DNA from 4 places in the Mesorhizobium sp. GW821-FHT04C10 genome. Region 4 is predicted to be linked to each of the others. Evidence: riboswitches for the same ligand, from Rfam matches in the RefSeq annotation. Region 4 holds a riboswitch; each other region holds the start of a gene.

Region 1 (7,395 bases), 1.1 Mb from region 4:
TAGGACCAGAAGCATGCACAGACCCCGCAAGGAGATGATCGCCGAGACGCGCGCCAAGCTGATCGCCGCGGCCCGCCAGGCCTTCGGGACGATCGGATATGCCGAGGCGTCGATGGACGATTTCACCGCATCCGCCGGACTGACGCGCGGCGCGCTCTATCATCACTTCGGCGACAAGAAGGGGCTGCTGGAGGCGGTTATCGCTGAAATCGACGGCGAGATGGCGGCTCGGGTGAACGAGGTCGCGTCGAGAGCGCCGACCCGCTGGCAGCGTTTCGTCGACGAATGCACCACCTATATCGAGATGGCGCTGGAGCCGGAAATCCAGCGCATCATGTTCCGGGATGGCCCTGCTGTGCTGGGCGATCCGGCACAATGGTCGAATGCCAATGCCTGCGTCGGCTCAATGACCGATCATCTGACCGCGTTGCAGGGGGAAGGTGTGGTCGTCCCGGGCGTCGACCCTGAAACGGCCGCACGGCTTATCAACGGGGCGAGCAGCCAGGCGTCGCAGCGGATCGCCAATTCAAACGACCCCGAAGCCACGTCGAGGAAGGTGGTGGCGGCGTTCAAGCAACTGCTTGAGGGTCTGCTCAAGGAACCGGGTCCGCAATCGAGCTGAAGTCCCGTCTGCGGCCTGGTGCCCGCCCATGATTGACAATCTTCGGTTAGAGCGCATCCTCCCCAGCCATCTCTGAGGGGAGATTCGGGGCATGTGGGATTTCGAGATCGGCAGGTCGGTGTCCATCATGATGCGGACCTGGCCTTTCATTGTCTTTCGCATGATCGTCTATTTCGGCATCACGCTGGCCTACATCATGGCGACCGGCACCGGCGCCTCGGTCGGCTATGGCGTCGGCCATATCTCCACCGATCCCGATGGGCCGCTGTCCTTTGCCCTGTGGGGCGGCGTGGTCGGTTTCGGTATCGTCTCTATCGCCGTCTACTGGATCCGCGAATACATCCTCTACGTCGTCAAGGCCGGCCATATCGCCGTCATGGTCCACCTGATCGACGGCCATGATGTCCCTGACGGCCAGAACCAGATCGCCTATGCCCGGCAGGTCGTGACCGAGCGTTTCGCCGAGGCCAACATCCTTTTCGTCGTCGACCAGCTGGTCAAGGGCGCCATCCGCGCCATCACCGGCCTGCTCGGCGGCGTCGCCGCCTTTCTGCCCATTCCGGGCCTGAGCGGCCTGGTGTCCTTCATCAACACGGTGATCCGCCTGTCGTTGACCTATGTCGACGAGATCATCCTCGGCTACAACATCCGCATCAACTCGTCCTCACCCTTCGAAGCCGCGCGGCAGGGCGTCGTTCTCTACGCCCAGAACGGCAAGACCATGGTCAAGAACGCCGTCTGGCTGGCGGTCATCATGTGGGGCGTGTCGTTCGTGATCTTCCTGCTGATGCTGGCGCCGGCCGGCGCCATTCTCTTCCTGATGCCCGGACAACTCGCCGGCTGGGCCTTCGTGCTGGCCATCGTCTTTGCCTGGGCCTTCAAGGCGGCGTTCATCGAACCTTTCGCCATCGCCTGCCTGATGCAGGTCTATTTCAGGACCATAGCCGGCCAGGTGCCTGATCCCGCCTGGGATGCGAGGCTGGCCGAGGCGTCGTCGAAGTTCCGGGAACTCAAGGACAAGGCGCTTTCCTCCTTCGGCGGCTCGCGCTGGGGCGCGGCCGGCGCGACGCGCTGATCGGCCGGGCAGGCGGTCGCCTGCGCGGTATCGACGGCGTTCAGGCACGCCACCGCTGACTTGAGCGGTGCCTCGCCTTGCCCGCAAAAGGTCTCGCTCATGATCAGTTCGGGCAGGGGCAGGCGCCGGCCCCAGCCGTGCGTTTCAAGGTCCGGTTTGGGCGCGAATTCGGAAACCCGGCCGACGCAGAGATAAGCGATCGGCGTTACATGGTCGGGAATGGACAGCAGGCTTTTCAGTGCCTGCGCCTCGATGATGCTGACCCAGCCGACGCCGACGCCTTCGGCGCGTGCCGCCAGCCAGAAATTCTGCACCGCGCAGACCGTGCTGTAGAGGTCCATCTCCGGATTGTGCCAACGTCCCAGTGGCGAGCCCTTCGAGCGCTGGCGGTCGCAGGTGATGCAGATGTTGAGCGCGCTTTCGCAGATGCCTTCCAGCTTCAGCTTGCGGTAAAGCGCCTGCCGTTCTTCCTCGATTTCGGGCAGTTCCTGTTCTCGCGCGGCGAGGAACAGATCGCGCACTTTCTCCCGTCGCGCGGCATCGCGGATGACGATGAAATTCCACGGCTGCATGAACCCGACCGACGGCGCGTGATGGGCGGCAAGCAGCAGCCGCGCCAGCACCTCATCGTCGAGAGGAGCAGGCAGGAAATGACTGCGCACATCGCGCCGCGTGAACATGGCGCGGTAGACCGCGTCGCGCGCCATCTGGTCAAATCCGTCGCTGACAGGAGCGGTCATAGCATCCGGCATCGCTTGTCCCCTTGCGATTGCAAACCATGTCCTCCGCCTGACCATGCGGATGACGGTGCCTGCCAGGCCGGTCTTCTGGCTCGGGATCAACCCGCGTCCGGTGCCTTCCCGTCATCGACAGTGGCATTTACCGGCGCGGTCCCCCTCACAGCGTTGGGCACGCCACGGAATTCAACCGTGTTCCCGATTCTCCCGCCAGAGCATTTGCAGCCAAGTGGAATCACTTGGCGCCGCAGAATGCGGCTAGACAAACAAACTGGCGGGCACCAGGCAGTGACGGCGACCTTATGCCGAAGTGTTCGCGGCGCCAATCCCCACAGCGACGCCAATGGACGCAGAAGCGATTTTCCCCAGCCATCGGGCCGCGACGCATGGCCATCGCGGCGTTGGGGCACTAGATAGGGACGATGGCCACTCGTCTCTACACGCATCCGATCTTCCTTGAGCACATCACGCCCCCCGGTCACCCCGAGCGGCCGGACCGCTTGCGCGCCATCGAGCGCGTGCTTGACGACGAAGCCTTTGCCGAGCTTGACCGCGTCAAGGCGCCTGAAGGCGACGAGGCCACCATCCTTTACGCGCATCCGGCCGATTTCGTCGCGCGCGTGCGCGCCGCCATCCCTGACGAGGGCATTGCCCGCATCGATGCCGACACCACCGCCAGCCCGAAGAGCTGGCAGGCGGTGATAACCGCGATCGGCGCTGCCAACGCGGCCGTCGACGACGTCTTCGCGGGCCGCGCCGACAATGTCTTCGTCGCCGCCCGGCCACCCGGCCACCATGCCGAAAAGACCACCGCAATGGGCTTTTGCTTCTTCAACACGGCGGCGATCGCGGCCCGCTATGCGCAGAAGAAGCACGGCGTCGAGCGTGTCGCTGTCGTCGACTGGGATGTGCACCACGGCAATGGCACGCAGGATATTTTCTGGGACGATCCCTCGGTGCTCTATTGCTCGACGCACCAGATGCCGCTTTATCCCGGCACTGGCGCAAAGAGCGAGACCGGCGCCGGTAACATCGTCAACGCACCACTGGCGCCGCAGACAGGCAGCGAGGTGTTTCGCGATGCCTTCCTGTCGCGCGTCCTGCCGGCGCTCGACAATTTCGCACCCGACCTGATTATCATTTCGGCCGGTTTCGACGCGCATCACCGTGATCCGTTGGCCGAGATCAACCTGACCGAGGACGATTTCGACTGGGCGACCGGCCAGCTGATGCAGCGCGCCGCCCGCCACAGCGGCAACCGGCTCGTCAGCCTGCTTGAGGGCGGCTACGATCTGCAGGGACTGGCATTTTCGGTCGCCGCCCATGTCGGGCGACTGATGAAAGGATGAATGATGGCTGCTGAGACCAACGAAGACGTCAAGGCGATGAGCTTCGAACAGGCACTCGACGCGCTGGAGAAGATCGTCGATGATCTGGAGCGTGGCGATGTGCCGCTCGACCAGTCGATCCGCATCTATGAGCGTGGTGAGGCCCTGAAGGCGCATTGCGACCGGCTGCTGAAGGCGGCCGAGGACAAGGTCGAGAAGATCAGATTGTCGCGCGACGGCAAGCCGGTTGGAACAGAGCCGCTCGACGCGGACTGAGGCATGGCCGCCAACCATGGTCTTGCCTCACCGGTTTTTGGACACGATCATGAGTGAGGATAAAACTCGTCCCGATTGAAACAGCTCCAGGACAAGAGGAGATACGGAAGCGATGTGCAGAAACATCAAGACCCTGTTCAATTTTGATCCGCCGGCAACTAATGACGAAGTGCGCGACGCAGCCCTTCAATTTGTCCGCAAGCTGAGCGGAACGACGCGGCCATCGAGACAGAACCAGCATGCGTTCGACCACGCCGTGGAGGCCATCGCGGCATCGGCGCGCGAACTTCTCGATTCGCTCGAAACCCACCAGCATCCGCGCAACCGCGAAGAAGTGGCCGCCAAACTGCGGGCAAAGGCGGCGATCCGCTTTGCCTGATGCCGCCAAAGCGGTCACCGAACGCTGATAAGGAGAGTTCATGAGCTTCTTCCCGGGGAAAGACCCTGAGGCCGGCGACGCCTTTGCCAGCGACCAGATCGAACTGATGGTCATCCCGAACGCCAAGGACATTGGCGGCTTCGAGGTCCGTCGCGCCTTGCCGACCGCCAGGAGGCGGCTGGTCGGGCCGTTCATCTTCTTCGATCGCATGGGTCCGGCGATCCTGCGTGCGGGCCAGGCGCTCGACGTCCGTCCGCATCCGCATATCGGCCTGTCGACGGTGACCTATCTGTTCGACGGCAAGATCAGGCATCGCGATTCGCTCGGTACCGAAATGGTCATCCAGCCCGGCGACGTGAATTTGATGACCGCCGGCCGTGGCATCGTGCACTCCGAGCGCACGCCCGAGGAATTGCGCGGCGCGCCGATGTCGATCTCCGGCCTGCAGACATGGCTGGCACTGCCGGACGGCAAGGAGGAAGTGGCGCCCGTATTCGAGAACACCGCTGCCTTGCGGCTGCCCGAGATCGATGCCGAAGGCGTCAAAGGCCGCGTTGTGATCGGTAACCTCCAGGGACTGCGTTCCCCGGTACGGGCCGACGCCGAGACCCTCTATGCCGATCTCAGGCTGGCGCCCGGCGCCAGCATAAAGATCCCGGCCGATGCCGAGGAGCGCGCCATCTACACACTGGAAGGCGAGGTCACGATTTCGGGTGACGTCTTCCCTGCTGAACGCCTGCTGGTGTTCCGGCCCGGCGACGAGATCATCGTGTCGTCGCAAACCGGTGCGCATTTCATGCTGTTCGGCGGCGCCTCCCTCGGCTCGCAGCGCTACATCTGGTGGAATTTCGTCTCTTCCTCCAAGGAGCGCATCGAACAGGCCAAGCAGGAATGGAAGACGGGCCGCTTCGATATCGTTCCCGGGGACGAGAAAGAGTTTATTCCGCTGCCGGAGAGCTGAGGAAAATCGGCGAGGGGACCTGCTTGATCCGCGTCGCCGACACGCATTTACTTTCGCAGGCTGGCGGCCTATCCCGCCGTTGAACAGAAAGCCCGAGCTCCCGTGAACGCAACGCCGCATACGCCGCTTCTCGACAAGGTCCGCATTCCGGCGGATTTGCGCGCGCTTGACGAGAGCGAACTGCCGCAACTGGCATCAGAACTTCGCCTCGAGCTGGTCGACGCGGTGTCCCGCACCGGTGGTCACCTTGGCGCCGGCCTTGGCGTGGTCGAACTGACGATCGCGCTGCACTATGTCTTCAACACCCCGGACGACCGGCTGATCTGGGATGTCGGCCATCAGGCCTATCCGCACAAGATTCTGACCGGCCGCCGCGATCGCATCCGCACGCTGCGCCAGGAAGGCGGCCTGTCCGGCTTCACCCGCCGCGCCGAGAGCGAATACGATCCCTTCGGCGCCGCCCATTCCTCGACGTCGATATCGGCAGGCCTCGGCATGGCCGCTGCCCGCGACCTCTCCGGCGGCCGCAACAATGTCATAGCCGTCATCGGCGACGGCGCCATGTCGGCCGGCATGGCCTATGAGGCGATGAACAATGCCGGCGCGCTCGATGCCCGGCTCATCGTCATCCTCAACGACAACGACATGTCGATCGCGCCGCCTACCGGTGCGATGAGCGCCTATCTGGCGCGGCTGGCCTCGGGCAAGGCCTATGCCGGCCTGCGCGACTTCGGCAAGAAACTGACGTCCTATCTCGGCAAGCGTGCCGATCGTGCGATTACAAGGGCGGTCGAGCATGCGCGCGGCTACGTCACCGGCGGCACCTTGTTCGAGGAGCTCGGCTTCTACCATATCGGCCCGATCGACGGTCACAATCTCGAGCATCTGATCCCGGTCCTGAAAAACGTCCGCGACAATGGCGAAGGCCCGGTGCTGATCCATGTCGTCACCCAGAAGGGCAAGGGCTACGCGCCGGCGGAAGCCGCCGCCGACAAATATCATGGCGTCAACAAGTTCGACGTTATTACCGGCGCGCAGGCCAAGGCGCCGGCCAACGCGCCGGCCTACACCAAGGTGTTCGCCGAAAGCCTGATCCAGGAGGCTCGTGAGGACGATCGCATCGTCGCGGTCACCGCCGCCATGCCGAGCGGCACCGGTCTCGACCTGTTCGGCGAAGTGTTTCCGGCCAGGACCTTCGATGTCGGCATCGCCGAGCAGCACGCGGTCACCTTCGCGGCGGGCCTGGCGACCGAAGGCTACAAGCCGTTCGCGGCGATCTATTCGACCTTCCTGCAGCGCGCCTACGACCAGGTCGTCCACGACGTCGCGATCCAGAAACTGCCGGTTCGTTTCCCCATCGACCGCGCCGGCTTCGTCGGCGCCGATGGAGCCACTCATTGCGGTGCCTTCGACACCACCTTCCTGGCAAGCCTGCCGGGCTTTGTCGTGATGGCCGCCGCCGACGAGGCGGAACTTCGCCACATGGTGCGCACCGCGGCAAGCTATGATGACGGCCCGATCGCCTTCCGCTATCCGCGTGGGAATGGCGTCGGCGTCGACATGCCGGAGCGCGGCTCGGTTCTCGAACTCGGCAAGGGCCGCATCGTCCGGGAAGGCACAAAGGTGGCGCTGCTGTCCTTCGGCACGCGCTTGCAGGATTGTCTGATCGCTGCCGAGGAACTCGGCGCGGCCGGGCTTTCCACCACCGTCGCCGATGCCCGCTTCGCCAAGCCGCTCGACGAGGATCTGATCCGGCGGCTGGCTCGCTCGCACGAGGTTCTGGTGATGGTGGAGGAGGGCGCCATTGGCGGCTTCGCCAGCCACGTGCTGCAGTTCCTCGCCCATGAAGGACTGCTGGAAAGCGGCCTTAAGGTGCGCCCGCTGGTACTGCCCGACGTGTTCGCCGACCACGCCAAGCCGGAAAAAATGTATGCCGATGCCGGCCTCGATGCCGCCGGCATCGTGCGCACCGTTTTCACCGCGCTCGGGCATACCGCCCGCGCCCAGCGCGCCTGAA
Region 2 (7,395 bases), 2.9 Mb from region 4:
TAATCCGTGCCTTCCCAAGGGGAAAGAAAATCGAAATTGCGGAATTCCTGCTTCAATTCCACAGGCTCGTAGATGACCCGCTTGGCTTCGTCGTCGTAACGCACCTCGACAAAGCCGGTCAGCGGGAAATCCTTGCGCAGCGGATGGCCTTCGAAACCGTAATCGGTCAACAGGCGGCGCAGGTCGGGATGGCCCGAGAACAGCACGCCATAGAGATCGTAGGTCTCCCGTTCGAACCAGTCGGCGCCCGGATAGACGCCGGTGATCGATGGCACCATCGTCTCCTCGTCGGCCTGCACCTTGACGCGGATGCGCACATTCTGCTTCGGCGACAACAGGTGGTAGACGACGTCGAAGCGCTTGGCCCGCGACGGATAATCGGCCCCACAGACATCGATGATCGAGATGAACTGGCAGCGCGCATCGTCGCGCAGGAAGGTCACCACTTCGATGAGGTCGCGCGGCTCGACATGGATGGTGAGCTCGCCATAGGCGAGCACCGCGTCGTTGACGCGACCGATCAGCTTTTCGCCGAGATAGGTCGACAGTTCGCTCAGGGATGCGGCCATGGATTTACCGTTCGATCGTGCCGGTGCGGCGGATTTTCTTCTGCAGGAGAAGAATGCCGTAGAGCAAAGCTTCGGCGCTCGGCGGGCAGCCGGGCACATAGATGTCGACAGGCACGACGCGGTCGCAGCCGCGCACCACCGAATAGGAATAGTGGTAGTAGCCGCCGCCATTGGCGCAGGAGCCCATCGAGATGACGTAGCGAGGCTCCGGCATCTGGTCGTAGACCTTGCGCAGCGCCGGCGCCATCTTGTTGGTCAGCGTGCCGGCGACGATCATGATGTCGGACTGGCGCGGAGACGCGCGCGGCGCGACGCCGAACCGTTCCGAGTCGTAGCGCGGCATCGAGGTGTGGATCATCTCGACCGCGCAGCACGCCAGACCAAAGGTCATGAACATCAGCGAGCCCGAGCGCGCCCAGGTGATCAGCGCCTCGGTCGAGGTGACCAGAAAGCCCTTGTCGGCAAGCTCATTGTTGATTTCGAGGAAGAAGGGATCGTCCTCCCCCACCGGCCTGCCGGTATTGGGATCGATAATGCCCTTCGGCTTCGGCGCGACGAGGGTGCCTGAACTGTCGTTCAATCCCATTCCAGCGCTCCTTTTTTCCATTCATAGGCAAAGCCGATGGTCAGCACTGCCAAAAACACCATCATCGACCAGAAGCCGAGCATGCCGATCTTCGAGAAGGACACGGCCCAGGGGAACAGGAAGGCCACTTCCAGGTCGAAGATGATGAACAGGATCGACACCAGGTAGAAACGGATGTCGAATTTCATGCGGGCATCGTCGAACGAGTTGAAACCGCACTCGTAGGCGGAAAGCTTTTCGGGATCGGGATTGCGGTAGGCCACCAGGAACGGGGCGGCCAGCAGCGCCAGGCCGACGACCAGTGCCACGCCTATGAACAGGACGATAGGCAGGTACGAACTGAGAAGTGCGTTCATGCAGCGGCTTTCCGTTGGCGCCAATCCACTTTGATTACAGCACCGGACCTTAATGCGGAAGCGTGACAGTTTAACCGCTGAACCGTTTTAAGGGGCCTATGCTGCAACGCGGCGAGGGTTAGCGCAGCACTTCCAGCGAAGCAAGTCAAACCTTGTTCAAAACGCCGACCTGGACGGCATATCCGGAGAAACTGGTCCGATCCGCTCCTGTTTGATTTCCTTCGCTTTTTACTCCACTTTTCTCTCCTGACATGGTTGCCGCCAAAACCCTGCTAGCATGGGTTGGAATCACCACGCAGGTTCCGCAAAAGTGGACCCCGGTTTTAAGACAAGAACCTGCCCAGACAAAGACTCGACCCACAGCCGAAGCCCCTCAGAGTGATGCCTGCATGAAGGAAAAAATCTCGCTTGCCGCCGCCCGCCGCATTGCACTCGCCGCTCAAGGGTTTCTCGATCCGCGCCCGAATGGCACACCTGACCGCCGCCATTTCGCCCGTGTGCTCTCCCGCACCGGCCTGCTGCAGATCGATTCCGTCAGTGCGGTGGTGCGTGCTCATTATATGCCGCTCTATTCGCGCCTGGGCCCCTACCCGCTCACGCTGCTCGACAATGCCGCCTTGACGCGCAAACGCACAGTCTTCGAATACTGGGCGCACGAGGCCTCGTTCCTGCCGGTCGAGACCTACCCGCTGATGCGCTGGCGCATGCAGCGAGCCGAGCAAGGCGATGAAATGTATCTGGGACTGGCCAAATGGGGCCGCGAACACGCCGCCTATATAGAAGACATCTACCGCGCGGTCGTCGAGCGCGGCCCGATCGCCGCTTCGGCGCTCGAAGGCCAGAAAGGTTCGGGCGGCTGGTGGGGCTGGAGCCATGCCAAGCATGCCTTCGAATGGCTGTTCTGGGCCGGGCGCATCACCACGGCGCACCGCCGCGGCTTCGAGCGCTTCTATGATTTGCCGGAGCGCGTGTTGCCGCAGGCGATCCTCGACCTGCCGGTGCCCCCGGCCCGGGACGCGCACCTCGAATTGCTGCGCATCTCGGCCCGCGCCCATGGCGTGGCGACATCGGGCGACCTGCGCGACTATTTCCGGCTGTCGCCGGCCGACATGAAGGGTCGGTTGGAGGAACTGGTCGAGTCGGGCGAATTGCTGCCGGTACGCGTCGAAGGCTGGGACAAGCCGGCCTACCTTCACAAGGACGCGCGCCTGCCCCGGAAAATCGAGGCGCGTGCTTTGCTGGCGCCCTTCGATCCGGTCGTCTTCGAGCGCTCGCGCTCGGAGCGGCTGTTCGATTTCCACTACCGCATCGAAATCTACACGCCGGCTGAAAAGCGCCAATACGGCTATTACGTCCTCCCCTTCCTGCTTGGCGACAGGATCGTCGCGCGCGTCGACCTCAAGGCGGACCGGCCGGCGAGCGTCCTGCGCGTCCATGCCGCCTACCCCGAGCCCGGCGCGCCGCCTGAAACCGCCGCTCAGCTCTTCGAGGAATTGAAGCAGATGCAGGGCTGGCTTGGCCTTGAACGCATGGACGTGACTCCGGCAGGCGATCTGGGTCCGGCGCTGGCCGACATCGCCGTGTCGTAGCCGTGCGTTGACACCGCTGCCTGCAAAAGCCTAAATCCGGTCCAGACGGTCCCCTGCCCGCAACGGCAGGGGCTAAGAGGGAATGCGGTGCGGGATTTCGATCTCAAATCCGCGGCTGTCCCCGCAACTGTAAGCGAAGAGCCAAGGCCGAAAGCCACTGGGAGTTTCCCGGGAAGGCGGCACCCAAGGCGATGACCCGCGAGCCAGGAGACCTGCCGTCTGCGACAAGAGAATCCGATCGCCCGGCGGGTTTCCGGGCAAGGAGCCCGGCTTTTTGGACCAGAACGGCAGTTTTTCGGCTGGCACAGCGGACAATTCGTCCGCCGACAGCGAAGCCTTGGCCGACGTCACGGTCATCGTCTGCGCCTCCTGTCGCGACGAGACCGGTTCCGACGCCCATCCCCGCGCCGGCGAACTGTTGGCTGAGGACACGCGCCGCGCCGCAGCCGATGACAACATCCGCGTCCGCACGGTGGAATGTCTCGGCAACTGCAAGCGCCGGCTGAGCGCCGCGATCCTGCGCGATGGCTGCTGGAGTTATGTCTTCGGCGACCTGACCGTGGCCAGCGGCGCCGACCTCGTCACCGGCGCCAAACTCTTCGCCACCTCGACCGACGGCCTCATCCCGTGGCGCGGCCGCCCCGATTCCCTCAAGCGCGGCCTTGTTGCCCGCATCCCTCCCCTCGACATGCTGAAGGACTGATCATGAGCGCTTCCGTATCCCGCGTCCCCTGCACCGTCGTCACCGGCTTCCTCGGCGCCGGCAAGACGACGCTGGTCCGCCATCTCCTGGAAAACGCCGGCGGCAAGCGTATCGCCATCATCGTCAACGAGTTCGGCGACATCGGCATTGACGGCGAGATTTTGAAGGGCTGCGGCATCGACACCTGCCCGGAGGAAAATATCGTCGAACTGGCCAATGGCTGCATCTGCTGCACCGTGGCCGACGATTTCGTGCCGGCGCTCGACCAGATCCTGTCGTTGACGCCGAAGGTCGACCACATCCTGATCGAAACCTCGGGCCTGGCCCTGCCCAAGCCGCTGGTCCAGGCTTTTCAGTGGCCGACGGTAAAGAGCCGTGTCACCGTCGATGGCGTCATCGCCGTGGTCGACGGCCCCGCATTAGCCGAAGGCCGCGTCGCCAACGACATGGACGCCCTGCAGGCGCAGCGCGCCGGGGATGAGAGCCTCGACCATGACGACCCGGTCGAGGAAGTGTTCGAGGACCAGATCGCCTGCGCGGACCTGATCATCCTGTCGAAGAGCGACCTGATGGACGCCGCCGGCTCGGCCCGCGCCAATGCCATCGTCAACGAACATTCCGCCCGCGCCGTGAAGATCGTGCCGACCTCGCATGGCAAGGTCGATCCCTCGGTGCTGCTCGGCCTCGGTCTCGCCGTCGAGGACGATATCGAGAACCGCAAATCCCATCATGACGGCGCGTTCGACCATGAGCATGACGACTTCGACACCTTCATCGTCGACATCCCCTCGATCGCCAATCCGGACGAGTTGGCAAAGCGCGTCGCCACCGCTGCCGAACAGGAGAACGTGCTGCGCGTGAAAGGCTTCGTCGAGGTCGGCGGCAAGCCGATGCGGCTCCTGCTGCAGGCCGTCGGCCCGCGCGTCAATCACTACTATGACCGCGCCTGGACGGTCGAGGACGACCGCCGCTCGCGCCTCGTCGTCATCGGCCTCAAGGGGCTGAACCGCCCGGCAATCGAGCGTATACTCGCCGGCTGATGCAAACTAGCAATTCCAGGAAAAGTGTTTCACGGTTTTTCCATCCGGAATTGCGTAAAAACAAGGAGATAGAGCGGTTCGCCGTTTCCGTGAAGCGGTGACCCGCGCTAGACCGCGATGCATATCCTCACCACGACCTCCGCCTCGCTCGACGATCTCGCCGAGCCGGTCGATCTGCGGCAGACGCCGGCGGATATCGTGGCCTTGTCCTTCACCGACAGCGATCTCGCCGGACTTGCGGCGGCGTGGAAGGCGGATGCCGGCCGCCTGCCCTCGATGCGGCTGGCAGCCCTGCGCGACCTACGGCACCCCATGTCCGTCGACCTCTGGGTCGACAGCGTCGCCCGCCACGCCAAGATCATCCTGGTGCGCATCCTCGGCGGCTATGACTGGTGGCGCTATGGCTGCGACCAGCTTGCCTCGATTGCCCGCGAACGCGGCATTAAACTCGCGCTGCTCCCCGGCGAAAGCCATGACGAGGACCTCAGGCTGATCGAAGCCTCGACGCTGCCGCGCCAGGAATTGGACGCGCTGCTCAGCTATTTCCGCGAAGGCGGCCCGGCCAATATGAGCGCGCTGGTGCAGAGGCTGGCGCGGCTGGCGGGGTCGCAGGCAGACATTGTTGAGCCAGTCGCGGTCCCGAAGGCTGGCTACTACGAGCCGAACCGCGGCGTCGTCCCCCTCCCCCTCGAGGGGTGGGTCCGGCCGCAGGCCGGGGGTGGGGTCCTCTCTGAAACGCGCCGACTCAAAGAAACGCCACATCTGGTGGTCCCGACCCCAGCCGGCCCTGCGGGCCACCCTCCCCTCGAGGGGGAAGGAAAGGTGGTGCCGATCCTCTTCTATCGCTCGATGCTGCTCGCCGCCGATGTCGCGCCGATTGATGCCCTTTTTGAAGCACTGCGCCAACGCGGCATGCTTCCGGTCCCCATCTTCGTCTCCAGCCTGAAAGAGCCGGCGTCACTCGCCTTTGTGGAAACCGCGTTCGCCGCGCTGAAACCCGCCGCCATCATCACCGCGACCGCCTTCGCCTCCGGTGCCGAACCCGGCGTCGAAACCCTGTTCGACCGTGCCGGCGTGCCCGTCTTCCAGGTCATCGTCGCCACCACCCGCCGCGACGTCTGGGAAAACAACCAGCGCGGCCTGGCACCCGCCGACCTTGCCATGCATGTCGTGCTGCCGGAGCTGGACGGCCGCATCCTCGCCGGCGCCATTTCCTTCAAGGGCGAAAGCGATGTCGATCCGGCACTTGGCCATCGCGCCTTCGCCAACCGACCGGAGCCGGATCGCGTAGTTCAGGTGGCGGACCGCGTGGTGGCCTTCATCAAGCTGCAGGGGGCACCACGCGCCGAGCGCAAACTTGTCATCCTGATTCCGGACTATCCAAGCGCACCGGGCCGAACCGGCTATGCCGTCGGCCTCGATGTGCCGTCCAGCGTGCTGGCGATGCTGCATGACCTGAAGGAGCAGGGTTATGCGGTTGAGGGGATTCCGCAAACGCCGCGTGGGTTGCTGGATTTGCTGGATGCGGGCGGCCAGGGGTTGGGGCTGGAGGACTATTTCGGCTTCTCCAAGGAGTTGCCGGTTGAGGCAATGACTGCCGTTGAAGCGGCCTGGGGAAAAGCGGAATACGAGACAGGCAAAAAACACTTCCCCTTCCGCGCCGCGACCTTCGGTAACATCACGGTCGCCCTCGCCCCCGATCGCGGCCGCTCCGCCGATCGCCGCGCCGACTACCACGATCCAACCTTGCCTCCGCGCCACGCCCTGATCGCGTTTGGCCTGTGGCTGCGCAAATCCCTCGGCGTCCATGCGCTCATCCATGTCGGCGCGCACGGCACGCTGGAATGGTTGCCGGGCAAGACGGTTGCACTCTCGCAAAGCTGCTTTCCCGAGATCGTCACCGGTCCCTTGCCCGTCATCTATCCCTTCATCGTCTCCAACCCAGGCGAAGCGGCGCAGGCCAAGCGGCGCGTCGCCGCCGTCACGCTTGGCCATCTGCCGCCGCCGCTGGCCGGCGCGGGACTGGACGAAGACCAGCACAAGCTCGAACGCCTGGTTGACGAATATGCCCAGGCGGACGGCCTCGACCGTCGCCGCCGCGACCGCCTGGCAAAACTGATCGTCGAGACGGCGCAAAAAACCGGCCTTGCCTCGGAAGCCGGTGTCGCCAGGACCGACGCGCCCGACGAGGCGCTACGCCGCATCGACGCCTGGCTCTGCGACCTCAAGGACTTCGCCATCAAGGACGGGTTGCATATCTACGGCCGCGCGCCCGACGATGAGTCCGACGCCATGCGCCGCCAAAGTGCCGAGGCTGAAAGGTCGGCGCTGCTCGCCGCGCTCGATGGCCGCCACGTCAAGGCAGGCCCGGCCGGCGCGCCGGCGCGCGGACGTTCCGACGTGCTGCCCACCGGCCGCAACCTGTTCACGTCGGATCCACGCACCATGCCGACACCGACTGCCTATGATCTGGGCAAGGCGGCGGCGGAAGAGGTCGTGCGCGGCTACCTCCAGTCGCATGGCGACTGGCCGCGCTCGCTGGTCATCAACCT
Region 3 (7,395 bases), 2.9 Mb from region 4:
AAGAATTCCAGGTCCCAGGTGAAATGGTAGCTCGCCATGGCCAGCAGCGCGACGCCGCGCACGATGTCGATGGCGACGATGCGCCTGGATGGCTCCGGAACGGGTACGGTCGGCGTATGGATGGTCATGGTCTCGCGATCTGATTCAGCCCCGCCTGAGGACTATCACGGTTGGACGGGACAGAAGAAGGCCAGGGGGTGGATCAAGCGACGCTTTAGGCCAGAGCCGGGAAGCCTTTGACCGGCTTCGCTTTTGGCCGGTAACGGGTCGGTTTCCTCTTAATCGCCCGGGAGTGACCAAGGCAGATTTGGCTGGTGATTCTGCTTTGGGGAAGCAATGTCCACCCATGTGCGCCATCCGATCTGGCTCCCGGCCCTCAAGGCCGCGGATGCGCGCACCTTCGCCTCGCTCTACGCGGTGGAGTCCTTTGCCCGCGCCACGGTGTCGAGCGTCATCCCGATCCAGGCCTACGAGATCCTGCACAACGAGCAGATCGTCTCGATCCTCTACACCATCGTGGCGCTGCTCGGCCTGTCGGTGACCTTGTTCATGCCGATGCTGATCCGCCGCTTTGCCCGGCGCTGGGTCTATACGGCGGGCGCCTGCCTGCTCGCCATCGGCTCGCTGTTCTTCGTCACCCATACGCTTGCCGGGCAACTGGCCGGGATGCTGTGCCGGGTGATGGGCGCCAGCGCGCTGTCGATCACTCTCAATCTCTACATCATGGACCACATCCGCAAGACCGACTTCATGCAGGCTGAATCGCTGCGCATGGCGTGGTCGATGGTCGCCTGGACCGGCGGTCCGACGCTCGGCATCTTCCTCTATACACGCTTCGGCATCTATGCGGCGCATGGGGCGGTGGCGGTGTTCGCGCTGGCCTTGCTGGCGCTGTTCTGGACCTATCGGCTGGGCGACAACCAGTCGATCCGGCCCGGCAAGACCCGGCCGGCCAATCCGCTCGCCAATATCGGCCGCTTCGTCGCGCAGCCCAGATTGAGGCTCGCCTGGCTGATCGCCTTCGGCCGCTCCTGCTTCTGGACGACGTTCTTCGTCTATGGGCCGCTGTTCATGGTGATCACCGGGCAGGGCGATATCGCCGGCGGCCTCCTTGTCTCGGCCGGCAATGCGCTTTTGTTCATGGCGATCTTCTGGGGCAAGGCTGGAAAACGCTTTGGCGGCCGCCGCACCATGACATTTGCCTATTTCGCCATGTCGGCCATGCTGCTGGCGGCCGGCACGGTGGGCGCGACCGCGCCATTGCTGACCGGCGCTTTCCTGCTTGGTGGCGCGTTCTTTACCATCGCGCTCGATGCCCTGGGCTCGACCGCCTTCATGCGTTCTGTACGATCTTATGAACGGCCGCAGATGGCTGCGGTCTACCGCACCTATCTCGATTTTTCGGAACTCACGCCGCCGCTGGTTTATTCGGTGGTGCTGATCTTCTTCGGGCTGGGCTCGGTGTTTGTCACGCTCAGCCTGCTGGCGGCGGCGTGCGGCTTCGTGACCTGGCGCTATCTGCCGAAGTCGCTGTGAGGATCACGGTGAAAGTGCCGCATGGCGCTCGCGCACCCAGTTGTGGAAGCGGTGCAGTTCATATTCCTCGGGCATCAGCACGCCGGCGGCATGGCGCATCGAGCGCAGGCCTTTCTGGTTGACCTCGCAGATCGCCGCATCCTCCTCCAGCACCTGTGTGCCGAAGGCGATGATGTTGTCGATGTCGGTCGCGGCCAGCGCCTCGGGCGCGAACAGCCATTCGGCGACAAGTTCCGTCTGTTCCGGCCCGAGCGGTACCAGCCGAACGGTCCTGACATAGTCGACATGGCCGACGATGAACATCGAGGGCAGGCTGGTGGCGTAGGTCTGGCCGGCGGCGCGTTCGGCCGGTGTCAATCCCGGGAAGACCGGCCCATGGGTCTTGCCGTCGCTCGACCAGGTTTCGGCGCCCGCCCGCAGACCACCGGAAAACTCCGGCGCGTCATTGTCGGCGTGCCGGGTCCATTCGGGGTCGTCATGCCGGCTCATCAGGCCGCGGCCATAGATCGGCACCAGCCGCGACAGGTCCTTGTGGACGCCCGGACAATGCAGGCACTCGTTGAAGTTCTCCCAAAAGATCTTCCAGTTGCAGTGCATCACCTTGCGCAGCACATGGCCCGCCACCAGCGTTTCCAGAGGCCAGTTGCCGAGATTGCCGGAGGCAGGGTCGAAGGATGCCTGCGCCGAGCCGGCCGCATCCTCCTGCAAATTGATGAACACGAAGCCGCGCCATACCGAGAGTGCGACGCGATAGAGCGGATGGTCGGCCTTGTCGAAGCCGTCCGGCAATGATTTCGACGGCACGCGCACGAGGTCGCCGCGAAGCGAATAGGACCAGGCATGATAGGGGCAGGTGATCAGCCGCGCCTTCAGCCGGCCCTCGCTCTCCTGGCAAAGCTGCGAGCCGCGATGCCGGCACGTGTTGTGGAAGGCACGTAGCGCGCCGGTGTCGTCGCGCAGCACGATGATGTCCTGCGTGCCGATGCGGAATCGGCGGAAGGCCAGCGGCTGGGCAAGATCGGCCTCGCGGCAGACCAGCAGCCAGTTCTTGTACCAGATGGCATCGAGGTCCAGTTGATAGGCCGCTTCATCCCAATAGGCCGATGAGGGCAGGGTGGGTTCGGCCTGGGTCAGGCCGTTATAGGGATCGCGCTCGCTGGCAATGGGCTGCATGGCTGGCTTCCTGTGAAGTGGCCAGCCGACACCCGGCCGGCACAATTGTCAATTGTGGCGCCGATTGATGGCTGATGTGGCCGGCATGGCGTAATCGCGCTGGTTACCGGCGGAATTTGGTTTGCCGGAGGCGATGATTCTGCCTATAGTCGCTGATGTCGTCGGTTCCATTTTGGAGCCAAGAGGGAATGCGGTGCGGGCTGACTTGTTGCCCAATGCCGTTGCTGCCCCCGCAACTGTGTGCGGTAGTCCTCTCCATATGCCACTGAGGATTTGTCTTCGGGAAGGTGGGGAAGGGCGCTGATCCGTGAGCCAGGAGACCTGCCGGCGACAGGAAACTGACTTCGATGCCCTCGGGTGGAGGGTGAAAGGACAAGACATGACTACCGCTTCCGTCTCCCTCGGCGCCTCCGTCTCCTCGCAGTCGCGCTTCATGCAGCTGGCGCTCGCCGCGCTGCTCGGCACCTTCATCATCGGCTTCGTCGGCTTCTCGCACATCGATGCGGTCCACAATGCCGGTCATGACAACCGGCATTCGATGGCGTTTCCCTGCCACTGACGAGGATCTGACATCATGAATCTGTTTCGCAACGTCGTGTTCATCGCGGCGATCGCAGGGCTCGTGGCCGGCGTCGTCCTCGCCTGCATGCAGGCCTATGCCACCGTGCCGCTGATCCTCAAGGCGGAAGTCTACGAACAGGCCGAAGGCGGCCATGACCATGCCGCCGCACCCGCGGCGCCGGCTGATGCCGCCAGCGGCAACGCAATGAGTTCCGCCGCGCCGGCGGCATCGAATGCCATGAGCGCTGCCACCCCGGCTCCGGCCGCCGCGGCTGCTCCGGCCGAAGACGAGGGCTGGGCGCCGGCCGACGGCTTCGAGCGTTTTGCCTTCAACGTGGTTTCCAACGTCGTCACCGGCATCGGTTTCGCGCTGATCCTGGTCGCTGTTTCGGAATTCGCCGGCGGCATCGGCAACTGGCGCCAGGGCGTGTTCTGGGGCCTGGCCGGCTTTGCCGTGTTCACGCTGGCGCCCGGCCTCGGCCTGCCGCCGGAACTGCCCGCCATGCCGGCGGCCGACCTCACGCAGCGGCAGATCTGGTGGGTGGCAACGGTGGTCGCGACCGCCATCGGGCTTGGCCTGATCGCGTTCCGCAAGTCGCTGCCGCTCGCCATCCTTGCCGTGCTGCTGATCGTGGCGCCGCACATTGTCGGCGCGCCGCAGCCCGACAGCTTCGAGACACCGATCCCGGAAGGCCTGCACCACCAGTTCGTGGTGGCGGTGACGCTGACCAGTCTGGTGTTCTGGCTGGTGCTTGGCGCCGTCGTCGGCGTGGTGCGCGGACGCTTCACCGGCACCGCTACCAGCCTGCGCGACAGCTTTGCCTGATCGCGGCAGGCTGACCTTCATCATCGGTGGTGCGCGCTCGGGAAAGAGCGCGCATGCCGAAACCCTGGTGACGGCGTTGCCCTCGCCATGGACCTACATCGCCACCGCGCAAGCCTATGACGACGAGATGCGCGAGCGCATCGCGCTGCATCGGGCGCGGCGCGGCGCGGGCTGGACGACCATCGATGCGCCGCTCGACCTCGCCGGCGCGCTCGAGGCTTTGCCCGATGGCCGGCCGGTGCTGGTCGACTGCCTGACGCTGTGGCTGACCAATCACATGCTGGCAAACCATGACCTTGGGTTTGAATGCCGGCGGCTGGCCGATGTGTTGTCGCGGTCGCGCGGGCCGTGGTTCGTGGTCTCCAACGAAGTCGGGCAAGGCATCGTGCCGGATAATGCGCTGGCGCGCCGGTTTCGTGATGAGGCCGGTCGGCTCAACCAGCAGGTCGCGGCGATCGCCGATACGGTGCTGCTGATGGTGGCGGGGCTGCCGCTCAAGGTGAAATGAGATGACCGATATCGACGGCAAGACCACCGAAGACAGGGACGAAGAGCGCCACCGCGCCAAGATGGCCAAGCGCAAGGCGGTGCAGGACGCCGAGGTGGCCGCCAAGACGATCGAGAAGGGTCTGCTGATCGTCAACACCGGCCCGGGCAAGGGCAAGACGACAGCAGCGTTCGGTTTGGCGCTCCGCATGCTCGGCTATGGCAAGCGCGTCGGCGTCGTCCAGTTCATCAAGGGCAAGTGGCACACGGGCGAGAAGGATGCTTTCGCTGCCTTCGGCGATCGCGTCGTCTGGCACGCAATGGGCGAGGGCTTCACCTGGGAAACGCAGGATCTGAAGCGCGATATCGCCGCTGCCGAAGCCGCCTGGGCCAAGGCGCTGGAGCTGATCGCCGATCCGTCGATCAGCCTTGTCGTGCTCGATGAGCTCAATATCGCATTGCGCTACGACTATCTCGATCTCGACAAGGTGGTTGCAGGGCTGAAAGCGCGTCGCGAGGGCCTGCATGTCGTCGTCACTGGCCGCAACGCCAAGCCGGCGCTGGTCGAAGCGGCCGACCTGGTCACCGAAATGGGTGTGACCAAGCACCACTTTTCGGCGGGCGTGAAAGCCCAGCAAGGGATCGAGTTCTAGAACGCCAGAACCGCGATCACCGAGACCAAGCCGAACAGCGCGATCAGCAGATAGTCGGCGACGCGGTAGAGTTTCAGCGCCCGCCTGATGTCACCGCTGTCGACGTCGCGGCGGCCGCCTTCACCCATGAAGACATCGTCGACCAGCACGCCGCCATAGCTGCGCGGTCCGGCCAGTGCCAGACCGAGCGCGCCCGCCATTGCCGCTTCCGGCCAGCCGGCGTTGGGCGAGCGGTGTTTTTTCGCGTCGCGCCACACCGCATGCCAGGCGCCGCGGGGATCGGCGTCCCTGACCAGGAACGCCGCCAGCACGATCAGCAGCGCCGTCAGCCGAGAGGCCGGCAGGTTGATCCAGTCGTCGAAGCGTGCCGCCGCCCACCCGAAAGCCTCGTGGCGCGGGGTCCGGTGGCCGATCATCGAATCGGCGGTGTTGGCGGCCTTGTAGGCGGCTCCGCCGGCCAGCCCGCCGACACCGGTCCAGAAGGCGGGAGCGACGATGCCGTCGGAAAAATTCTCCGCTAGGCTTTCGATCGCCGCACGGCAGACGGCGGCGCGGTCGAGCGCCTCGGGATCGCGGCCAACGATTCGCGAGACGGCGACACGGCCCATGGCCAGCCCGCCTGTATCGAGCGCGTCGGCGACGGATTCGACATGTTCGTAAAGGCTCTTCTGCGACAGAAGCGATGTCGCCAGAAGGGCGGCAACGACCAGTCCCAGGGGAACGAACCAGAACAGGACAAGCTGTACGCAAAGGCCGATCACCGCCGGCACCAGCACGATGACCAGAAGTGCCTGGACACCGCGTTGGCGACGTAGTGCGTCGGGATCAGTGGCGCGGTTGAGCCTGCGATCGAGAAAGGATATCAGCCTGCCGAACCACGTCACCGGATGGCCGATGGCGCGAAATAGCCAATCCGGGTAACCGAGGGCGAATTCGACGGCCAATGACAGGAAAGCGATCAGGACTGACATGAAGCTTCTTGAAGGAGCGGTGGACCATGGTGGAAGTCTCGGCCGGGCGAGGGTGCTTTTCCCCAACGCCGTATTGCCTTTCGTCGACCTCTCTACCGGTATCAATCCGCTCTCCTACCCGCTTTTCGACCTGCCCGCCACCTCGCTGTGGCGATTGCCGGAAGCCGGGCAGGCCCGTGAACTGACAGAGATAGCGGCCAGGACCTACGGCGTGCCGTCGCCAGCCAACGTCGTCGCTGCGCCCGGCACGCAGATCCTGTTGCCGCGTGTGGCGTCGTGGGTCAGGCCCGGCAAGGCGTTGGTGCTGGGGCCGACCTATGCCGAACATGCGCGTGCCGCGGCGATCGCCGGTCACGAAGTGAGCGAAGTCAGCGATTTCGCGGCGCTGGCGCGGGCCGACCTTGCCATCATCGTCAATCCCAACAATCCCGACGGTCGCGTCATCGAGCGCGACCGGCTGCTGGCGCTGGCCGCCGGGCTGCGTGCAAAAGGCGGGCTGCTGGTCGTCGACGAAGCGTTCATGGATGTCGGCCCGCGCCAGCACAGCCTCGCCGGTGATGTCGATCAAGGCGGCATCGTCGTGCTGCGTTCGTTCGGCAAGTTCTTCGGTCTCGCCGGCCTGCGGCTCGGCTTCGCGCTTTCGGATGCAGCGACGGTGGAATCCCTGGAATCGCAATTCGGGCCATGGGCTGTTGCCGGCCCGGCGCTGGAATACGGCATCCGCGCGCTTGCCGATCTCGGTTGGCAGGAAACGATGCGGGCCTCCCTGGCGGACGCGGCGGCGCGGCTGGACTCATTGTTCGACCGTTTCGGCGTGCCTGTCGCGGGCGGCACCACGTTGTTCCGCTATCTCAGCCTGCCGGATGCCGCCGGCCTGTTTTCAGCGCTTGGCGAGCGTGGCGTCCTGCTTCGGCATTTCTCCGGCCGGCCGCATGTCCTGCGCGCCGGCCTGCCGGGAAGTCAGGAGGAATGGCTGCGGCTCGAATCGGCCCTTGCCGATTGGGCGACGCTGCGCGAGGATCGATCAAGGGGTTTAACACCATGATCCATGTCTGTTCGCTGTCGAAGATCGAGGAAACGGTGGCCAGGACCGGTGCCAAGCGCATGCTGTCGCTGCTCTCCATCGGGACGGATGTGACGCGTCCGGCGTCGATATCGAGGGAAAATCATCTGCATCTGGTAATGCACG
Region 4 (7,395 bases):
CCGATCAGCGGCCGCACGACGCTCGCCTGCAGTATCCAGCCGACGCCGGCCATGACGACGACGGCAACCGGAAAGGCCACCGCTGCCGGCAGGCCGAGTTCGACCAGTTGCCACGCGATGTAGGCGCCCAGCATCATGAACACGCCATGGCTGAAATTGAACACGCCGATCGTCGTCCAGACCAGGGCGAGCCCAACCGCCATCATGGCGTAGAGCGAGCCCTGGAACAGGCCGCCGAACAGGATTTCCGCCAATGCGCTCATGTTCGGATCCTCAAGCATTTTGCAGCCAAGCGGCATCGCTTGGCGTCGCAGAAATGCGGCAAAAACAAACCGATAGAGCGGGATGCCGGAGCCAATTCAATTGCATCCCGCTCTAGTGGCCAAAGTACATCGACATGATCTCGCCGTGGTCGAGGCTTTCGCCCGGCTTGATCTCGGTCGCCACCGCGCCATGATTGACGAGATAGAGTTGCTGCGTCAGTTCGAGCAGGAATTCGATGTCCTGCTCGACGACGATCAGCGGCACGCCGCCGCGCGAAATGTCCATGACGGACGCACAGAGCTCGTCCTTGATCTTGGGCGCCAGCCCCAGCGTCGGCTCGTCGAGGATCAATAGCCGCGGATGGCTCATCAGCGCCGTGCCGATCGACACCATCTGGCGCTCGCCGCCCGACAGCGTGCGCACGCGCTGGCGCCAGCGTTCGGCCAGTTTGGGGAACAGCTTGACCACCTTCTCGCGGTTTTCGGCCTCATGCGGGCGGGCGCGCGACGAATAGGCGCCCAGCGCCATGCAGTCGGCGATGGAGAGGTCGGGAAACAGCCGGTTGCCTTGCGGCACATGGATCAGCCCGGTGCCGACGATGGCGCGAGCGCTACGGCCGGCGATGTCCTGCCCGTCGAACAGGATGCGGCCGCTTTTCGGCTGCAACAGCCCGGAGATGGCGCGCAGCAGCGTCGTCTTGCCATGGCCGTTGGGCCCGAACAGGCCGACATTGCCGAAACGGCCTGCCTCCAGCGAAATGTCGTGCAGCACGGTGACGCGGCCATAGCCTGCGGTCACGCCCTCGACGGTGAGAATGGGATTCACGCCACCGCCCTCCTGGTTCCGAGATAGGCTTCGATGACGCGCTGGTCGGCGATCACGCTCCCCGGTTCGCCGGCGGCGAGTACGCGGCCATTGTTGAGCACCAGCAGGTGCTGCGACAGGCTCATCAGGAAGGTCAGCACATGCTCGATCAGGAGGATGGTGATGCCGCGTTCGGCGGTGCGGCGGATCAGGCCGATCGATGTCTCGATCTCGGGTTTGGTCAGGCTCGACGCCGGCTCGTCGAGCAACAGCATGCGCGGCTGCATGGCGATCGCGGTCGCAAGCATCAGGCATTTGCGCTCGAAGACGGACAGTTCGCCGGCCACCCGCCCGAACGACGCGGAGCCCAGTCCGACGAACTCCAGCGCTTCGGCGGCGGCTTCGCGGGCGGCCGCGGCCGTCTTTTCCTGCTTGCCGTAGCTTGCGCCGATCAAGGCGTTCTCGAAAACGGTCAGCCCGTCGAAGGAGGTCTCGCGCTGAAAGGTGCGGGCAAGGCCGAGGCGCGCGATGGCGTGCCCTGGTCTGCCGTTGATGGCGGTCCCGTCGAAGCGGATGCGGCCCCGGTCGGGTCCGAACGGGATGCCGGTGATGATGTTGAACAGCGTGCTCTTGCCGCTGCCGTTCGGGCCGGCGATGCCGAAAATCTCGCCGGCCTCGACCTTGAACGACACGCCATCGACGGCCTTCAGCGAACCGAAGGCCTTCGACACGTCGTCCAGTTCAAGCAGGGCCATCCGTCACTGCATCCAGGGCTGTGGCTTGAAGGCGCCTGTTGCGTATTTCTCCGGCGAGATCAGCGTGCGCTGGCCGTCCCAGATCTGGAAGAAGGTGATTGGGATATAGTCGTCGCCCTGCGTGGCAAGGTGGGTTGCGGGATCGAACTTCAGCCGCCCCTCGGCGACCTGCTTGTCGGTCTCCGACAGCGCTTTCATGATCGCGGCATGGTCCGATGCGCCGCCGACCTTCTTGACCGCGTCGAAATAGACATTGGTCATTTCGTAGAGGCCGACGCCGTAGGTCCCGCTCTCGACACCGTATTTCGCCTTGAACTTGGCCGCCACCTCGTCGGCGCGCGGGTTCTTCGGCGTCGTCAGCGCCCCGCCCAGGAGATTGTAGATCACACCGTTCGACTTCTTGCCGGTCAGTTCGACGAATTCCGGAACGCTCGGCGCATATTGCAGGAAGACCAGGCTCTTGGTCGGCTGCTCGAGGAACTGGTTCAGGAAGGATGCCGAATTGCCCGGCAGATAGTCGGTATTGATGACGACGTCCGGGACATTCTCGCGCACCTTGGCGAGGATCGAGCGCCAGTCGGTCACTTCGCCGAACGGAACGATCTCGTCGACCGTGATGGTCCAGCCCTTTTCCTTGAAGGTCTTCTTCATGCCTTCGGAGATGGTCTTGGAATAGGCGTTGTCCGAGGAGATGATGGCGACCTTCTTGGTCGGCAAGGTGATCTTGCCGTCGGCCGCGAGCTTCTCTACGAACAGGGTGACGTCGGTGTTATAGGCGTCGAAGGACGGCGTCAGCGACCAGCAGCACATGTATTTGTCAGGGTTCGGCGCGATGATATCCTTGGTCTGCTGCGAGGTGGCCGCGAGCATGTAGGGCATCTCGGCCTCGGCCATGTTGTCGATCTCGAAATTCGTCAAGCTGGCGTAACCGGTGAGCATGAACTGCACGCCGGGATCGCCAAGCAGGCGCTCGACCGCGCTGGTGACATTGCCAGCGGACTGATCCTTGACGTCGCCGACCACCAGTTCGAACGTGTTGCCGGCAACGCCGCCGGCCGCGTTTGCCTCGTCGATCGCCATCTGTACGCCGCGCTGGAATTCCTGCCCGTCCGCCGCGGCGGGCCCGGTGATAGGCGCGAGCAGGCCGATCTTGACGACGTCGGCGAAAGCGGGCGCGCTCGCCGTGGCAAACACGCCGATCAGCGCGCTGCTCATCAGCATATGGCGGATTCTGTTGCCTGCGGATTTGAATTTCATCGTGCGGTTCCCTGTTTTCCTCCCGTTCATCGGGAGTTGGATAATTGACAATCTACGCATAATTGTTCTTATTTGAAAAGGATTTTTCAACGCAGCCTGACCGGGAAGACGGTTCCCGCAAAAGGTATGGAAGCCGTGGCGCTTTGCTGCGCATCTGCACTAAAACAAGGCAATTCCAGACGGAGCGGACCATGACGATCTCGCAGAAGACCCTTGAAACCAGCCACGGCAAGATCGCCGTTCGCGAGACCGGTGGCAAAGGCACCGCCGTGTTGCTGATCCACGGCAATTCCTCTTCCGGAGCTGTTTTCCGCAACCAGCTCGAGAGCCAGCTGGGCGAGCGCTACCGTATCATCGCTCCCGATCTGCCGGGCCACGGGGCATCAGGTGATGCGATCGATCCGGACCGCTCCTACAGCATGGAGGGCTATGCCGATGCGATGACCGAAGTGCTCGGGCTGCTCGGCATCGACAAGGCCATCGTCTTCGGCTGGTCGCTTGGCGGCCATATCGGATTGGAGATGATCGACCGCTTTCCCGGCCTGCTCGGCCTGATGATCACAGGCACCCCGCCAGTGGCGCCCTCGGAGGTCGGCAACGGCTTCAAACCGAGCCCGCACATGCACCTTGCCGGACAGGAAAGTTTCACTGCCGCCGATGTCGAGGCCTATGCGCGCAGCACCTGCGGTGAGCCGTTCGAGCCGTTTCTCCTCGACACTGTCGCACGCACTGACGGTCGCGCACGGCGCCTGATGTTCGAGAAATTCGCGGCCGGCACCGGCCGCAACCAGCGCGAGATCGTCGCCGGCAAGACGCCGCCCATCGCCGTTCTGAACGGCATCGACGAACCGTTCGTCAACACCGATTTCGTCGCGGCCGTGAAAATTTCCAACCTGTGGGAAGGCAAGGCGCATCTGCTCGACGATTCAGGCCATGCGCCGTTCTGGGATTCGCCCGGCCGCTTCGATCCAATCTTCGCCCGCTTCCTGGCGAGCGTCGACAAGGCTTAGGGTCGACGCCCTGTTGACGATCCAAAATTCGAATCGTCAAGCCATTGACAGGTTGGGGTCCGGAGACGCTACATATAGCCATCGTGGTTCTTTCGAATCTGTTTGGATTCGGGAGCTAAGAGGGAAGCCGGTGAGCGATTCTTCGCAATGCCGGCGCTGCCCCCGCAACTGTAAGCAGCGAGCTTAAGTCGAGTAATGCCACTGGCGTGGACGCGCTGGGAAGGCCGACGGAAGCGACGACCTGCGAGCCAGGAGACCTGCCGCGATGAATTTGAACGTCCACGGGCGGGGTGTCCCGGTGGTGCGCTTGCTGCGGCCGAATCTCCGGCCGTCACTCAGGCATGCGTGCGCCAAGGCCTCCGTCTCCAACCAATCGGGGATCATGATGCCGGCGACTTCCACCATCCACACCAACGGGACCGATCGGGTTCCTTTCTCTCGCATCGATACATCGGCCCAGCCTGCGCGGCCGGCCTATCAGGTCATCCGCCGCAACGGCTCGGTGACGCCGTTCGACGCCACCAAGATCGCGGTTGCGCTGACCAAGGCTTTTCTGGCGGTCGAGGGTTCGGTGGCCGCCGGTTCGCGGCGTGTCCATGACGTCGTGGAGGAACTGACCGCGCAGGTTATGGCAGCGCTCACCCGCCGTGCGGACGCTGGCCGCACCTTCCACATCGAGGAGATCCAGGACCAGGTCGAACTGGCGCTGATGCGCAGCGAACACCACAAGGTGGCACGCGCCTACGTGCTCTACCGCGAGGAGCGCAGTCGCGACCGCCAGGCCCACAGCGCGAGCGTGGCGGACGCGTCGTCGTCGGTGCTCAAGGTCAAGGCGGACGACGGCAGCCTGGCGCCGCTCGACGAGGCGCGGCTGCGTCGGGTCATCGACGAGGCCTGCGCCGGCCTGGAAGCGGTTTCAGCTGAAACCATCCTCACCGAGACCAGGCGCAACCTCTATGACGGCATCACGCTGGATGAATTGTCGCTGGCGCCGATCCTGGCGGCGCGCACGCTGGTCGAGACCGAACCGAACTATGCCTTCGTCAGCGCCCGCCTGCTGCTCGACCGGCTGCGGCGCGAGGCGCTGAGTTTTGTCGCCGGCAGGGCGGAACAGGCGACGCATGCCGAGATGGCGAGCCGCTACGCCTCCTATTTCCCGCAATGTATGTCCACCGGCATCAAGGCCGAACTGATCGATCCCGAACTTGGCCGCTATGATCTCGCCCGCCTCGGCGCTGCGCTGAAGCCGGAGCGCGACCTGCAGTTCCAGTTCCTCGGCCTGCAGACGCTCTACGACCGCTATTTCCTGCACACCAGCGGCAAGCGCTTCGAACTGCCCCAGGCATTCTTCATGCGCGTCGCCATGGGGCTTGCGATTAGGGAGATCGACCGCGAGGCGCGCGCCATCGAATTCTATGACCTGCTGTCGTCTTTCGACTTCATGGCCTCGACCCCGACGCTGTTCAATTCGGGTACGCTCAGGCCGCAGCTGTCGTCATGCTTCCTGACCACGGTCGCCGACGATCTCGACGGCATCTTCAAGGCCGTGAAGGACAATGCGCTGCTCGCCAAATATTCGGGCGGGCTCGGCAATGACTGGACGCCGGTGCGTGGCCTCGGCGCTCACATCAAGGGCACCAATGGCGAGAGCCAGGGCATCGTGCCGTTCCTGAAGGTTGCCAACGACACGGCGATCGCCGTCAACCAGGGCGGAAAACGCAAGGGCGCGGTCTGCGCCTATCTCGAGACCTGGCATGTCGACATCGAGGAGTTCCTCGACCTGAGGAAAAATACCGGCGACGACCGCCGCCGCACGCATGACATGAACACCGCCAACTGGGTGCCGGACCTGTTCATGAGCCGCGTCGAAGCCGATGCCGAGTGGACGCTGTTCTCGCCTGATGAAACGCCCGACCTGCACGACCTCTACGGCACGGCCTTCAAGGTGGCCTACGAAGCCTTTGAGGCGAAGGCCGCCGCCGGCGGTGTCAAGGTGTTCAAGAAGGTTCGCGCGCTCGACCTGTGGCGCAAGATGCTGACCATGCTGTTCGAGACCGGGCACCCCTGGATCACCTTCAAGGACCCCTGCAACATCCGCTCGCCGCAAGGCCATGTCGGCGTCGTGCATTCCTCGAACCTGTGCACCGAGATCACGCTCAACACCTCGAAGGACGAGGTCGCCGTCTGCAATCTGGGTTCCGTCAATCTCGCCAACCACGTCACCCTGAAAGGCCTCGACCTCGATCACTTGGCGCGGACGACCGGTACGGCGATGCGTATGCTCGACAATGTCATCGACATCAATTTCTACACCATCCCCGAGGCACGGCAGTCCAATCTGCGCCACCGTCCGGTCGGTCTCGGCCTGATGGGTTTCCAGGATGCGCTGCAGGCGCTGCGCATTGCCTATGCATCGCCCGAGGCGATCGCCTTCGCCGACACCAGCATGGAGGCGATCGCCTACAACGCGATTTCCGCTTCCTGCGATCTCGCCGCCGAGCGCGGCCGCTATCCCAGCTTCGAAGGTTCGCTCTGGTCGAAAGGCGTGCTGCCGATCGACTCGATCGGGCTGGTGTCGGACGCGCGCGGCGCGAAGGTCGACATGGATTGCTCATCGACGCTCGACTGGGAGAGCTTGCGCAAGCGGGTAAGGAAGACCGGCATGCGCAACTCCAACACCATGGCGATCGCACCGACGGCGACGATTTCCAACATCTGCGGCGTCGCGCAGTCGATCGAGCCCGCCTACCAGAACCTGTTCGTCAAATCGAACATGTCTGGCGACTTCACCGTGGTGAATGCCGCGCTGGTGCATGACCTCAAGGCCCGCGGCCTGTGGGACGAGGTGATGGTCTCCGACCTCAAATATTTCGATGGCTCGGTCGGCCAGATCGACCGCGTGCCCGACGACCTCAAGGCGCTCTACGCCACCGCCTTCGAGATCGACTCCGCCTGGCTGATCGAGGCGGCGTCGCGGCGCCAGAAATGGATCGACCAGTCGCAGTCGCTCAACCTCTACATCGCCAATCCCTCCGGCAGGAAGCTCGATGAACTCTACCGGCTGGCGTGGCGCATGGGCCTGAAGACCACCTACTATCTGCGCTCGCGCTCGGCCTCGCATGTCGAGAAATCGACGCTCAAGGGCACCGACGGAAAGCTCAATGCGGTGTCGTCGGTTGCCGCCGTTGCCGCCGCTCCAATCGTCATCAGTGAGGATGCCGCCTGGGGCAAGGCCTGCGCCGTCGACGATCCCGAATGCGAAGCCTGCCAGTAAGCAGCAAGAGAACAGGAAGAAAAAATGCTCG

What was found. A riboswitch is a leader RNA that binds a small molecule or an ion and turns the genes downstream of it on or off. The one in region 4 is predicted to bind cobalamin.
Region 1: it holds a riboswitch for cobalamin, as region 4 does, so the genes downstream of both, bluB (5,6-dimethylbenzimidazole synthase) here and AC07UC_RS32260 (ribonucleoside-diphosphate reductase subunit alpha) in region 4, are expected to answer to the same signal.
Region 2: it holds a riboswitch for cobalamin, as region 4 does, so the genes downstream of both, AC07UC_RS18485 (DUF1636 family protein) here and AC07UC_RS32260 (ribonucleoside-diphosphate reductase subunit alpha) in region 4, are expected to answer to the same signal.
Region 3: it holds a riboswitch for cobalamin, as region 4 does, so the genes downstream of both, AC07UC_RS18710 (CbtB domain-containing protein) here and AC07UC_RS32260 (ribonucleoside-diphosphate reductase subunit alpha) in region 4, are expected to answer to the same signal.

The regions. Positions count from the first base shown of each region.
Region 1 covers NZ_JBWKTL010000001.1:5,603,427-5,610,821, reverse strand. The annotation lists gene AC07UC_RS27340 (TetR/AcrR family transcriptional regulator) at 14-622, shown strand; gene AC07UC_RS27335 (hypothetical protein) at 714-1,697, shown strand; partial or broken gene bluB (5,6-dimethylbenzimidazole synthase) at 1,820-2,404, opposite strand; cobalamin riboswitch at 2,497-2,692, opposite strand; gene AC07UC_RS27325 (histone deacetylase family protein) at 2,857-3,783, shown strand; gene AC07UC_RS27320 (exodeoxyribonuclease VII small subunit) at 3,787-4,038, shown strand; gene AC07UC_RS27315 (DUF2277 domain-containing protein) at 4,151-4,417, shown strand; gene AC07UC_RS27310 (pirin family protein) at 4,458-5,378, shown strand; gene dxs (1-deoxy-D-xylulose-5-phosphate synthase) at 5,481-7,394, shown strand.
Region 2 covers NZ_JBWKTL010000001.1:3,820,413-3,827,807, reverse strand. The annotation lists gene AC07UC_RS18505 (NADH-quinone oxidoreductase subunit C) at 1-569, opposite strand, end outside; gene AC07UC_RS18500 (NuoB/complex I 20 kDa subunit family protein) at 574-1,155, opposite strand; gene AC07UC_RS18495 (NADH-quinone oxidoreductase subunit A) at 1,146-1,511, opposite strand; gene AC07UC_RS18490 (winged helix-turn-helix domain-containing protein) at 1,901-3,100, shown strand; cobalamin riboswitch at 3,130-3,334, shown strand; gene AC07UC_RS18485 (DUF1636 family protein) at 3,375-3,803, shown strand; gene cobW (cobalamin biosynthesis protein CobW) at 3,806-4,843, shown strand; gene cobN (cobaltochelatase subunit CobN) at 4,961-7,395, shown strand, end outside.
Region 3 covers NZ_JBWKTL010000001.1:3,869,279-3,876,673, forward strand. The annotation lists gene AC07UC_RS18695 (heparan-alpha-glucosaminide N-acetyltransferase) at 1-128, opposite strand, end outside; gene AC07UC_RS18700 (MFS transporter) at 337-1,536, shown strand; gene AC07UC_RS18705 (aromatic ring-hydroxylating oxygenase subunit alpha) at 1,540-2,709, opposite strand; cobalamin riboswitch at 2,855-3,052, shown strand; gene AC07UC_RS18710 (CbtB domain-containing protein) at 3,089-3,268, shown strand; gene AC07UC_RS18715 (CbtA family protein) at 3,284-4,096, shown strand; gene cobU (bifunctional adenosylcobinamide kinase/adenosylcobinamide-phosphate guanylyltransferase) at 4,089-4,604, shown strand; gene cobO (cob(I)yrinic acid a,c-diamide adenosyltransferase) at 4,606-5,235, shown strand; gene cbiB (adenosylcobinamide-phosphate synthase CbiB) at 5,232-6,206, opposite strand; gene cobD (threonine-phosphate decarboxylase CobD) at 6,205-7,251, shown strand; gene AC07UC_RS18740 (tyrosine phosphatase family protein) at 7,248-7,395, shown strand, end outside.
Region 4 covers NZ_JBWKTL010000001.1:6,748,159-6,755,553, reverse strand. The annotation lists gene AC07UC_RS32285 (branched-chain amino acid ABC transporter permease) at 1-263, opposite strand, end outside; gene AC07UC_RS32280 (ABC transporter ATP-binding protein) at 376-1,089, opposite strand; gene AC07UC_RS32275 (ABC transporter ATP-binding protein) at 1,086-1,823, opposite strand; gene AC07UC_RS32270 (ABC transporter substrate-binding protein) at 1,827-3,080, opposite strand; gene AC07UC_RS32265 (alpha/beta fold hydrolase) at 3,272-4,090, shown strand; cobalamin riboswitch at 4,158-4,369, shown strand; gene AC07UC_RS32260 (ribonucleoside-diphosphate reductase subunit alpha) at 4,476-7,364, shown strand; gene AC07UC_RS32255 (ribonucleotide-diphosphate reductase subunit beta) at 7,389-7,395, shown strand, end outside.